Regions from separate parts of the Kitasatospora sp. YST-16 genome, predicted to be linked through region 3. Evidence: riboswitches for the same ligand, from Rfam matches in the RefSeq annotation. Region 3 holds a riboswitch; each other region holds the start of a gene.
What was found. Region 3 has a riboswitch for cyclic di-AMP ahead of OU787_RS34590 (transglycosylase family protein). Riboswitches for the same ligand answer to the same signal wherever they lie in the genome.
Positions count from the first base shown of each region.

Region 1: another riboswitch for cyclic di-AMP. It lies ahead of OU787_RS07900 (C40 family peptidase); the one in region 3 lies ahead of OU787_RS34590 (transglycosylase family protein).
Region 2: another riboswitch for cyclic di-AMP. It lies ahead of OU787_RS10020 (M23 family metallopeptidase); the one in region 3 lies ahead of OU787_RS34590 (transglycosylase family protein).

Region 1 is NZ_CP113837.1:1,740,270-1,744,449, reverse strand. It holds gene OU787_RS07905 (C40 family peptidase) at 1-927, shown strand, start outside; cyclic di-AMP (ydaO/yuaA leader) riboswitch at 1,304-1,460, shown strand; gene OU787_RS07900 (C40 family peptidase) at 1,471-2,550, shown strand; gene OU787_RS07895 (C40 family peptidase) at 2,759-3,805, shown strand; gene OU787_RS07890 (hypothetical protein) at 4,032-4,180, shown strand, end outside.
Region 2 is NZ_CP113837.1:2,209,998-2,214,177, forward strand. It holds gene tig (trigger factor) at 1-885, opposite strand, end outside; tRNA gene OU787_RS10010 (tRNA-Pro) at 1,089-1,162, opposite strand; tRNA gene OU787_RS10015 (tRNA-Gly) at 1,312-1,385, shown strand; gene OU787_RS10020 (M23 family metallopeptidase) at 1,550-2,563, opposite strand; cyclic di-AMP (ydaO/yuaA leader) riboswitch at 2,569-2,688, opposite strand; gene OU787_RS10025 (hypothetical protein) at 3,094-3,288, opposite strand; gene OU787_RS10030 (PP2C family protein-serine/threonine phosphatase) at 3,746-4,180, opposite strand, start outside.
Region 3 is NZ_CP113837.1:4,304,216-4,308,395, reverse strand. It holds gene eno (phosphopyruvate hydratase) at 1-796, opposite strand, end outside; gene OU787_RS34590 (transglycosylase family protein) at 1,087-1,752, opposite strand; cyclic di-AMP (ydaO/yuaA leader) riboswitch at 1,756-1,954, opposite strand; gene OU787_RS19810 (cytochrome P450 family protein) at 2,187-3,431, opposite strand; gene OU787_RS19805 (SDR family NAD(P)-dependent oxidoreductase) at 3,588-4,007, shown strand; gene OU787_RS19800 (MazG family protein) at 4,023-4,180, opposite strand, start outside.

The DNA.
Region 1 (4,180 bases), 2.6 Mb from region 3:
CCGGCCCAGCCGAACAAGGACGAGGTCAAGGCGCAGGTCGACAAGCTGCTCGAGGAGCAGGAGCAGTCGGCCGAGAAGTACAACGGCGCCAAGGAGCGGGCCGACCAGCTGCGCAAGCAGGCCGACGACCTGCAGGACCAGGTGGCCCGCGGCCAGGAGCAGCTGACCGAGCTGGCTTCCGGGCTGGCGGCGGTGGCCGGCGACCAGTACCGGCAGGGCGGCGTCGACCCGTCGATGCAGCTGATGCTCTCCTCTGACCCGGACCACTACCTCACCCAGGCCACCTCCTTCGGGCAGGCGGCCAGCACCCAGGCCGAGACGCTCAAGTCGCTCAAGGACCAGCAGCGCCGCCTGGACCAGCAGAAGCAGGAGGCCGCCCAGGTCCTGCACGAGCTGGACAGCCAGACCCAGGCGCTCAACGACGCCAAGAACGACGTGCAGAGCAAGCTCGCCGAGGCGCAGAAGCTGCTCTCCAAGCTGAACGCCGCGGACCGCGCCGCGATCCTCCAGGGCTCCGGCGGCACCGCCTCGCGCAGCGCGGACCGGATCGACCCGAAGAGCCTGCCGCCGGCCAGCGGCTACGCGGCGACCGCGGTGGCGGCCGCGCTCAGCAAGCAGGGTTCGGCGTACGTGTGGGGCGCCACCGGCTCCAGCACCTTCGACTGCTCCGGCCTGATGGTGTGGGCGTACAAGCAGGCCGGGGTCTCGCTGCCGCGCACCTCGCAGGACCAGGGCAGCTACGGCACCAACGTGGGCACCGACTGGCACAACGCGCAGCCCGGCGACCTGGTCGTCTACTACGGCGACCGGCACCACGTCGGCATGTACATCGGCAACGGCCTGGTGGTGCACGCGCCGCGCACCGGTGACGTGGTGAAGACGATGAAGGTCGACACCCTGCCGATCTCGACCATCCGCCGGGTCTGAGCGAGCGGGCCTGACGGCCCGACGAATCGGACAAACGCCCCACTGGGCAACAATTGACGCACCGTGACACGCCCGGGCGGGTCGGAATCACCCTGTGATTCGAGACACGCCCGGGTGTGGTGTTTCCCGGGTGAATGGCGGGAAACGCTGTGCTCGGGGTAAGGAATCGATCACGTTCGGTCAGATTTACCGGGGTGTTTGATTCAGAATCAGATTTTTTTCCGACAAGGATTTGAACGGATCACGGATCGGTTACTAGGGTCGTGCCTCGACCACCGCAGTGTCGATCGCCCAAGGGGGGCGGCGGCGGAGGTCGCCGCCGAGTCCGTGACGCAGCGGGCAGACCGTCAACACCGGGTCTGCCGACGGGGATACCCCTGCGGGGGTGCTGTCGAACGGAGCCGGGGAACCATGTTCCCCCGGGGTGAATCGGCGCCCGGTCGACCGCCGCGCGCGGTCGGTGAAGCGCCGTAGGGCATCTCTTCCGGCCCGAACCCGTCAGCTCACCCGGTAGGCGGTGTGAGGAAGAAGGAGTCCGCCTTCGTGGCGTCCCATCGCCGTCCCAAGCCCGTCGGCCGTGCCCGGGTCTCGATTCTCACTGCCACCGCCGCCGCTGCCGTGGCGCTGTCCGCCCAGAGCGGCGCGCACGCCGACCCGGCGCCGACCAAGGACCAGGTCAAGGCCCAGGTCGACGAGCTCAACGAGCAGGCCGAGGTCAAGACCGAGGCGCTGAACGCCTCGGTCGAGAAGCAGCAGGCGCTGCAGCAGCAGGTCGGCCAGCTCCAGGACCAGCTCGCCCGCCAGCAGGAGCACGTCACCACCGCCCGCGAGGCGCTGGCCGGCATCGCCGCCGAGCAGTACCGCACCGGCAGCATGCCGCAGACCATGCAGCTGATGCTCTCCAGCAGCCCGGACGCCTTCCTCGGCCAGGCCGGCGCGCTGAACGCGGTCGGCTCCACCCAGGCCGACCTGCTGAAGACCTTCAAGGACGAGCAGGCGCAGCTCGACGCGCAGCGCAAGGAGGCCGAGTCCAAGCTCGCCGAACTGGACACCACCACCAAGGCCCTCAAGGCCGACAAGGAGGACGTCCAGGCGAAGCTGGCCAAGGCCCAGGACCTGCTCAACACGCTGACCCAGCAGGAGCGCGAGCAGCTCGCCGCCGCCGAGGCCAAGGCCGCCGACGACGCCAGGGCGAAGGCCGACGCCGCCCAGCAGTCGCAGCGGGCCTCCCGCGACACCACCCGGGTCGAGCTGAACGCCCCGGCGTCCTCCAGCTTCTCGGGCAACGCGGTCGGCGCGGCCGTCTCCAAGCTCGGCAGCTGGTACTCGTACGGCGCGGCCGGTCCGAGCACCTTCGACTGCTCCGGGCTGATGCAGTGGGCCTACAAGCAGGCCGGCGTGTCGATCCCGCGCACCTCGCAGGCGCAGGCCGGGGCCGGCACCAGCCTGGGCACCGACATCTCCAAGGCCCGCCCGGGCGACCTGATCATCTACTACGGCGACCAGCACCACGTCGGGATGTACGTCGGCAACGGGCAGATCATCCACGCCCCGCACACCGGCGCGCAGGTCCGCTACGAGTCGGCGACGGTCATGCCGATCAACCGGATCGTCCGGATCTGACGCTCCGTCGGAGCCGTCGGCCCGGTACCCCGCACGGGGTGCCGGGCCGTTTCCGTTCGGGTGTCCGATTCATGGTCAAATATTCGGTGCTGTCGGGGTTTGGACTGGATCGATCCGACTCGCTAACCTCTGCCCCCGGGCCCCCGCGAGGACGGCCGTCCGACCGCGGACGGCGGCGGAGGCCGGTCGCAGAACGGAGCCGTCGCGCGTGTCCGTGCCCCGCCGCACCCCACTGCCCGGCGTCCAGCGCCTCGCCCGGGCCCTGGCGCTCACCGCCGCCGCCACCAGCGCGCTCGGCCTGACCGTCGGCGGCGCGCACGCCGACCCCGCGCCGACCAAGGACCAGGTCAAGGCGCAGGTCGACCAGCTCTACGAGGAGGCCGAGCGGGCCTCCGAGCAGTACAACGCCGCGCTGGAGCAGCAGCGCCGGCTGCAGGCCGAGGCCGGCACCCTGCAGGACCAGGTCGCCGCCGGGCAGGACGAGCTGAACCGGCTGCGCGGCGACCTGGGCGCCGTCGCCGCCGCCCAGTACCGGGCCCAGGGCATCGACCCCGCGGTCCGGCTGATGCTGGACCAGGACCCGGCCGGCTACCTCACCGGCGCCCGCTCGCTCGAACAGGCCACCGCCCGGCAGGGCGACCGGCTGCGCGACGTGGCCGAGCGGGCGCGCCGGCTCGACGAGCGGCGGCACGAGGCCGGCGCCAAGCTCACCGAGCTCGAACAGGCCCGGCAGCGGCTGGCCGCCGCCAAGGACGACGTCCGCGAACGGCTGGCCCGGGCCCAGCGGCTGCTGAACGGCCTCGCCCCCGCCGACCGGGCCGGGATCGCGGCCGACGACGCCCGGGCCGCCCGGCAGCGCGCCACCCGCGGCACCGACCGGATCGACCTCGGCGACCAGCCGCCCTCCTCCGACCGGGCCGCCGCCGCGCTGGCCGCCGCCGTCTCGAGGATCGGCTCCCCGTACGTCTACGGATCGACCGGCCCCGGCACCTTCGACTGCTCCGGTCTGATGTACTGGTCATGGCGGCAGGCCGGAGTGACCCTGCCGCGGACCTCGCAGGAACAGGCCTCGGCCGGCCGGCGGGTGAGCCTCGCCGAAGCCCGGCCCGGAGACCTGGTGATCTTCTTCAACGACAGGCACCACGTCGGCATGTACGCCGGCGGGGGCGTCGTCGTGCACGCGCCCCACCCCGGCGCCCGGGTCCGCTACGAGAGCGTCAGCGCGATGCCGGTCAGCTCGGTGGTGCGGATCTGAGCCTCGTCGACGAACCCCTGGTCACCGACCTGACGACGGCCGCCGGGCCGCCGCGGGCCGGTGCTCCGCTGTCCCGGCGGGCCGCCCTGCTGCTGGCCGCCGCCGGGGCCACCCAGCTGTCGCTGCCCCTGCTGCGGCCCGGCCGCCCGGCCCCCGCCGCGCCCGCCGCGGCGCCCCCGGGCTGCGGGAGACCGCCGTCCGGCTGCTCGGGCAGCGGGCCCGGGCGGTGGCCGGGCGGGACACCGCCGCGCTGCTGGCGGTCTCCGCGGACGGCTCCGAGGAGGCCGACCGGGACCTGCTGGCCCGGACCGCCGGGCTGCGCTTCGCCGAGTACACGCTGCGGCTGACCTCCTTCGCCGAGCCGCCGGCCGACGC
Region 2 (4,180 bases), 2.1 Mb from region 3:
GAGCAGCTCGTCGAGGACCTTCTCCTGGGCCTGGGTGGCCTGGTCGAACTCCTTCATGCGCTCCAGGCGCTTGACGGAGTCGGCACGGAGCTCCTCCAGGGTGTCGAACTCGCTCGCCAGCTGCGCGAACTCGTCGTCCAGCTCCGGGAGTTCCTTCTCCTGGACGGTGGTCACGGTGACGGTGACCTCGGAGTCCTTGCCGACCTGGGTGCCGCCCTTGAGGGTGGTGGTGAAGGTCTTGGACTCGCCGGCGGACAGGCCGACCACGGCCTCGTCGATGCCGTCCAGCAGGCGGCCGGAGCCGATCTCGTAGCTCACGCCGGTGGCGGTGCCGTCCTCCGGCACCTCGCCGTCGACCTTGGCCTCCAGGTCGACCACCACGATGTCGTTCTCGGTGGCGGCGCGCTCGACGTCCTTGACGGAGGCGAAGCGCTCGCGCAGCTGCTCGAGGGACTTCTCGACGTCCTCGTCGCCGACCACGACCGGGTCGACGACGACCTCGATCTCGGCGAACTCGGGGAGGGTGACCTCGGGGCGCACGTCGACCTCGGCGGTGAACTTGAGGTCCCCGCCGTCGGCCAGGTTCTCGACACCCTCGATGTCGGTGATGTCGGGCTGGCCCAGCACGTCGATCTGGCCCTCGTCGACGGCCTGCGTGTAGAAGCGCGGAAGCGCGTCGTTGACGGCCTCCTCCAGCACCGCGCCACGACCGAAGCGCTGGTCGATCACCTTGTTCGGGATCTTGCCCTTGCGGAAGCCCGGAACGGTGACCTGCTGGTTGATCTTCTTGTACGCCGCGTCGAGGCTGGGCTTGAGCTCCTCGAAGGGCACCTCGACGGTGAGTCGAACCCGAGTGGGGTTCAGAGTCTCGACGGCGCTCTTCACGGTTGGGTCTCCTAGGGGGCTTGCGGTCAGGGCGATAGGCGGTTGGGGCTGCAATGCTGTCCGTACTACCGCCAGCGGTCCATCCTACCGGTACCACGAAAGCGACTGTGCCCGGCACCTGGGTGCGGACGGGAGCGGGGACGGCGGCGCCGGGCCGCAACGACAACAGGGCCCCGCCGCCGACGAGACCCTGCCGCACACGGTCGGGGTGACCGGATTCGAACCGACGGCCTTCCGCTCCCAAAGCGGACGCGCTACCAAACTGCGCCACACCCCGTGGTGCCGAGCAGAAGAGTACACGTCGACCCGCCCCCGACCGGGGCGATATCGGCGAGCCGACAACGGGGAAGGAGTGTGCAATCCACCGACCCGACCAGGTACGCTGGGGCCGTCCTCACCACCGCTGCGGTGGCGGGGCGCTTCCCTGCGGGTGTAGCTCAATGGTAGAGCCCCAGTCTTCCAAACTGGTCACGCGAGTTCGATTCTCGTCACCCGCTCCACGACAAGGCCCCGACCGCGACGCGGTCGGGGCCTTCGCCGTTCCCCGCCCGCGGGCGGCCCCTCCCCTCCGTCCCGGCCCCGGATCCCCTCCGTCCCGGCCCCCGGACGGCCCGAAGGCCCCGCGCAGCCGAGCGCGGGGCCTTCGGGGGTGTGGTGCCGGGGGTCAGACGTTGACGCCGTGGGCGGCCAGGTAGGCGACCGGGTCGATGTCGGAGCCGTAGTCCGGGGTGGTGCGGATCTCGAAGTGCAGGTGCGGGCCGGTGACGTTGCCGGTGGCGCCGGACAGGCCGATCTGCTGTCCCGCCGTCACGGACTGGCCGGCCGAGACGGAGATCGAGGAGAGGTGCGCGTACTGGGCGTACTTGCCGTCGGCGAGCTTGATGACGACCTGGTTGCCGTAGGCGCCGCCGTTGCCGGCCGAGACCACGGTGCCGTTGGCGACGGCCTTGAGGCTGGTGCCGGTGGAGACCGGGAAGTCGATGCCGGTGTGGTAGCCGCTGGACCAGTTGGAGCCCGCCACCTTGTAACCGGTGGTGACGCTGCCCGGCGCGGGGGCGACGTAGCCGGAGGAGGAGCTCGCGGCGGAGCTGCCGGAGGTGGTGGCGGTCGACGACTTCGCGGCGGACGAGGAGGAGGACGAGGACGCCGACTTCTGGGTCGGGGCCTGGGTCTGCGTCTGGGTCTGCGCCTTGGCCTTCGCGGTGCCGGTGCTGCTCGACTTGGTCGAGGTCTTCGGGGCGGCGGCGGGGGCCGCGGCGTCCGAGGAGGAGGCGGCCGGGGCGGACGAAGTCGCCGCGGCGGCCTGGCCGTTGACGGTCAGCTGCTGGCCCGGGTAGATCAGGTTCGGGTTGCCGCCGATGACCGAGCGGTTGTCCTGGTAGAGCTTCTCCCAGCCGCCGTCCACGTTCTTCGCGGCGGCAATCTTGGAGAGGGTGTCGCCGGAGGCGACCTTGTAGGTCTCGGCGGCCTGCTGGGCGGCGGAGCCGGTGGTGTCGGCGACGGGAGTGGCGTCGACCGAGACGTTGGCCCACTGGCGGCCGCCGTCGTGCTGGTCGGCGGTGTGCGCGGAGGCGGCGGTGACCGGGAGGCCGACCGCGGCGCCGGCGACGCCGGCGGCGATGGCGATGCGGACGACGGTGGCCAGGCGCGGCTTGCGGTGCTTGCCCTGAGCGGACATGAAGCTGTTCCTCTCCGACGCCTGCGAGGTGAGCTGTCGGGTTCGGGCGAGAGTTGCCCGGCCGCGGTCTCCGCGGCTTCACCCCGAGCCGTCCCCGTGCGTTCCGGGTCCGGCGTACTACCTGTGGTTCCCCCGCTCCTGCCGTGGCGTGGTCTCTGGTCGGCACCGGGCGGCGGCAGGACTAGGCGTTCCGCTCGGCGGCCAGCCCGGCCGATGTCCGGGCTGCGGAGGAAGCAAAACCCACGGTTCGCGGAGCTGGCAAGCGCCGGTAGGCCCCGGTCCCGGGATCGGGAGGGGGCTGACGGTCCGCCAGGTCACGCTCCGCCGACGGCGGGCTGCGGTGCGCGTACGGGATCATGACGATGCGCCCACGAACCACATACGGTGGGCGACTTCGGCCACCGTATGCGCCCGGGCGCTGACCTGGCGTGACGGATCGGGTGACCCTGGTCACCCGCGGGCAGGACTTTGGTCCGGAACGGGGGTGCCCCCGCCCGCCGGAACGCGCTCCCCCCGGTGCCGGCGGGGCGTCAGCCCGCGATGCCGGCGATGGCCTTGGAGACCGAGTTGAGGAACTGCTGGATCGGACCGGCCATGGTCGACTGGCTGAGCATGAAGCCGAACAGCGCGGCGACGATGGCGTGCCCGCCCTTCATCTGCTTGTTGCGGATGAAGATGGCGACGATGACGCCGAACAGGACAAGGGCGGAGACGGAGAAGGCCACCGGGACTCACTTCCTCGATTCGTGGCGGGGATTCAGGTCGGAACCGCCGACGGCTCCAGGCGGAAACCGGCCCCTGCCCCCCGTGTCCCCACCACTCCATCCGGACTCAGTGTGGTCGCTCGTGCGGACTGCGTAAAGGACTTGCCCCGTCGCCGGGGGCTCCAACCCGGGTGGTGGGACTGATTTCCGCCGACCGTGACGATAGCGGACGGGTTCTGACGGAGCGTCGGCGGGAGGCGGTCCGCGGCGGCCCGGGCGGCAAACCGGCAGGCAGGCCGGTCGGCGGCCCACCGGCCGGGCCGGGCACCGGAATTGGCCGAAGATCAACGCCCGGGTTTGACACTCCGTGGGCACTCCGTGCACACCGCTCCCCCGCACCCGGCAGCGCCTCCGGGCCACCGCCCCGCCGCCGCCCCGCCACCGCACCGGCGCCGCTCGACCGCGCCCCCGGCGGGGCTCAGCGGCGCCAGACCAGCAGCACCGCCCGGTCGTCGTTGACGTGCTTGGCCACGCTGTCGATCAGCCGGACCGCGGCCCCGGGGCGGCCGGCCGCCGGGATGGTGGCGACCAGCCGGTCGGCCTCGCCCATCAGCCGGTCCATGCCCTCGCCCAGGTCCCGGCCGGGGACCTCCACCATGCCGTCGGTGCACAGCATCAGCACGTCGCCGGGTCCCAAAGTACCGCGCACGCCCTCGAACTTGGCGCCGTCGTAGACGCCGAGCAGCGGGCCCTCGGCCTCCTTGACCTCCCAGTGGCCCGCTCCGGCCAGGCGGTGCATGCCGGGCAGGTGGCCGGCCGAGAGGAGTTCGTACTCGCCGGTGTCCAGGTCGACCACCAGGTGGACGGCGGTGGCGAAGCCCTCGGCCCAGTCCTGGCGCAGCAGGTAGCCGTT
Region 3 (4,180 bases):
GGTCGGCGGAGGAGAGCGCCTTGCCCTCGAACTGGTAGGCGCCGTCCTCGAAGAACTCGGAGGCGGCGACGTCCAGGGCGAGCGCGACGTCCTTGCCCGGGGTGTAGCCGGCCTTCTTGATGGCCTCGGTGATGAGGTCGAGGGCCTCGCGGTTGGAGTCCAGGTTCGGGGCGAAGCCGCCCTCGTCGCCCAGGCCGGTGGAGAGCCCGCGCTCCTTCAGCACGCCCTTGAGGGTGTGGTAGACCTCGACGCCCCAGCGGACGGCCTCGGAGAAGGACTCCGCGCCGATCGGGGCGATCATGAACTCCTGGATGTCGACGTTGGAGTCCGCGTGCGAGCCGCCGTTGAGGATGTTCATCATCGGGACGGGCAGCACGTGGGCGTTCGGGCCGCCCAGGTAGCGGAACAGCGGCAGGTCGCTGGCCTCGGAGGCGGCGTGCGCCACGGCGAGCGAGACGCCGAGGATGGCGTTGGCGCCGAGCGAGGACTTGTCCGGGGTGGCGTCCAGGTCGAGCATGGCCTGGTCGATGAGGCGCTGCTCGGTGGCGTCGTAGCCGACCAGCTCGGGGCCGATCTGCTCGATCACGGCGAGGACGGCCTTCTCGACGCCCTTGCCGAAGTAGCGGTTCTTGTCGCCGTCGCGGAGCTCCAGGGCCTCGAAGGCGCCGGTGGAGGCACCCGACGGGACGGCCGCGCGACCGGTGCTGCCGTCGTCGAGACCGACCTCGACCTCGACCGTGGGGTTGCCGCGGGAGTCGAGGATCTCACGGGCTACGACGACATCAATGGACGGCACGAGGCATCTCCTAGCGGAAGCGGATGTGTGGTCGTTACGACCAGAGCCTAGCCGCACAGCGCCCCGCGGCCACGCCCGGCCGGGCCCCGTCTCACGGTGTGGCCCGGCTACTCACTGGTAGTTCACCTGTTTGACGGCCGTTCCACCGCTCCCGGTGGCGCGAACTGCTCGGCGCGCGCCGGGAGCGGACGGAGCGTCAGGGGACGCGGCCCTCGTCAGGGCGGCGGCGGAGCCTCGTCAGGCTCCGGTCCTCGCGTCCCGGATGCCGGACCCGGAACGGGTCGGCGGCGTCAGAGCGCGAGCACCTGGCCGGGCACGATCAGGTCGGGGTCGGCGCCGATCAGCTGCTGGTTGGCCCGGTAGATCCGCTCCCAGCCGCCGGAGACCCGCTGCGCGACGGCGATGCCGGAGAGGGTGTCGCCGTCCTGGACGGTGTAGCCGCCGGCGGCGTTCTGCGGGGCGTCGTCCCGGGGGGCCGCCTGGGGCCGGGCGGCGGGCTTCCTCGCGGGCTCGCGGGGTGCGGTGGGGCGCTCCTCGGAGCGCGAGGCGGTGTCGGCGGAGACGTCGGCGGGGGCGCCGCCCTTGGCGAGTCCGGCCCGCTTGGAGCAGACCGGCCAGGCGCCGGGGCCCTGGGAGGCGAGCACCCGCTCGGCCACCGCGATCTGCTGGGAGCGGCTGGCCTGGTCGGCGCGGGCCGCGTACTGGCCGCCGCCGAAGGCGCGCCAGGTGGAGGAGGTGAACTGCAGGCCGCCGTAGAAGCTGTTTCCGGTGTTGGTGCTCCAGTTGCCGCCGCTCTCGCACTGGGCCACGCGGTCCCAGGTGTCGGCGGAGGCGGCTGCCGCTCCGGTGGCGGCGAGCAGTGGCAGTGCCAGGCCGATCGAGGCCGCGCCGGCGGCGACGACGACCTTCTCGGCCTTGGTACTACGGCGGTGGCGAGCAGTGTTGGTGAACAGCACGGGACATCCTCTCCGCACGCCTGCGAGGTGAGCTGTCGGGTTCGGACCGGGAGGCTGGCCCGGCCGCCGGACGGTTCGGACGCGGTTGCGCCCGCTGCCCGGCGGCTTCACCCCAAGCCGTTGGGACCACGGCGTTCACACTGGTTCCCCCACTCCTGTCCGGTACCTGGTCGGTGGCCCGAGGACGCGGCGGACAGGACTCGGCGTGCCGCGATCGGGGCCCGCAGCTGCGGGCATGTCGGAGAGTAAGCAAAGCTGACGAGCAATCACAAGCTCATATCACCATGATCACGCCGAAATCACGGATGATTTCTCCACGTGCACGAACGATCCAGGTATGTCCGGGTTCGTCCCGGACGGGCGTGCGACGCGCGCCCCCGCCCCGGCGCGTCGTCGGCCCTGCGCGGCGGCGTGTCGCGGGTGCTGAAACGGCGTCAGCGGGGCGTGAAGGAGACCGGGAGGTCGCGCAGACCGCGCATGATCAGCCCGCCCCGCCAGCGCAGCTCGGCCGGATCGGCGGCCAGTCGAACGTCCGGCAGCCTGGTCAGTAGGCTGCCGATCGCGCGCTGCCCCTCAAGCCGGGCCAGCGGGGCGCCGATGCAGTAGTGGATGCCGTGTCCGAAACCCAGGTGCGGATTGTCCTGGCGGGCCAGGTCGAGGGTGTTCTCGGCGGCGAACCGGGCCGGGTCGCGGTCCGCCGCGGCCAGCACCACCAGCACCGGGTCGCCGACCGGGACGTCCACCCCGCCGATGGTCAGCGGCGCGGTGGCGAACCGCCAGGTCGCCAGCTCCACCGGGCCGTCGTAGCGCAGCAGTTCCTCGATCCCGGTCTCCAGCAGGGCCGACTCGCCGCGCTCCAACGACTGCTGGAGCAGCGCGCGCTGGTCCGGGTTGCGCAGCAGCGCGTACATGCCGTTGCCGATCAGGTTGATGGTGGTCTCGAACCCGGCGAAGAGCAGGATGAAGGCCATCGCCGCGGCCTCGTTCTCGGTCAGGTGCTCGCCGTGGTCACTGGCCCGGATCAGGCCGGAGATCAGGTCGTCGCCGAGGTCGGCGCGCTTGCGGTGGATCAGGTCGGCCAGGTAGCCGCGGATCTGCTTGACGGCCCGGCCCACCCCTCCCCTCTTACCGCCGGTGTGGCGGATCATCATCCCGGCCCAGTCGCGCAGGTCGTCCTGGTCCTCGGCCGGGACGCCGAGCAGGTCGCAGATCGCGTAGATGGGGAGCGGGAAGGCGAACTCGTGGATCAGGTCGGCCTCGCCGCGGGCCGCGAAGGAGTCGATCAGCCGGTCGGTGATCTCCCGCACCCGCGGCTCGAACTCGGCCACCCGGCGCGGGGTGAACGCCTTGGAGACCAGCCGGCGCAGCCGGGTGTGGTCGGGCGGGTCGATGTTCAGCAGGTGGGTCATCAGGTCGGCCTGCCGCTCGCCGGGGATGCCCACCCGGCCGCTGCGGTGGGCCTGTTCGCTGTGGTGCGCCGGGTTCTTGGAGAGCCGGGCGTCCGCCAGCGCCTGCCGGGCGTCCGCGTAGCGGGTGACCAGCCAGGCGTCCACCCCGCTCGGCAGGGTGGTGCGGTGCACCGGGGCGTGTTCCCGCAGCCAGGCGTACGCCGGGTAGGGGTCGGCCGCGAACTCCCAGGTGAAGAGTTGCGGGTGGGCGGCGTGGGGCTGGTCTGGCATGTCTTGACCGTATCTGGAAGGACCACCGCGTGAGTCTGGTCACCTGGTGGGTAATCCCTGTTGCGGAGCGTCGGGGCGAGCCTACGATCCTCCGATAACCACAGTGGGCGGCGTGCGGGCCGGCCCCGGGTTCGCCCTCGGAAAGGGGAGCAGGCCATGCGAGTAGCCGGTGCAGTGGTGGTCATCGCGGTGCTCGACGGAGGTTCGGGGGCCGACCTGGCCCGCCGGTTCTCCGCCGCCGGCGCCGCCGGGCTGCTCATCGCCGACCTGCGCCCCGGCATCGCCGAGGACCTGGCCGCCGAACTCGACCGCCCCGGCTGCCCGGTGGTCGGCGTCTCCGGCGACGTCCACCACCCCGCGGACCTCGCCGCGCTGGTCGACACCGCCGTCAAGCACCTCGGCCCGATCGACCTGTTCGCGGTGGCCGGCCCGGACGGCGAGCGGATCGTCCAGCTCGCCGACCTGCCCGGCCACCTCGACCCGCTGGCCGAACTGCTCACCCTGGTCGGCGAGGCCATCGGCGAGGTCGTCCCGCCCCAGCGCCGCCCGGTCGCGGACGTCCCGCTGGCCGGCTAGGCGCCGTCCCCTTCCTCACTCCTCGGGCAGGCCCTCCGCGGAGCGGACCGCCGCGCGGTAGCGGCGGGCCGCCGCGCGCAGCGCCGCGTCCACGTCCACGCCCCGGTCGTAGCCGCGCTGCGCGATCGCCAGCAGCAGTTGCCCGGCCGACTCCGCGGTCAGTTCGGCGGGCA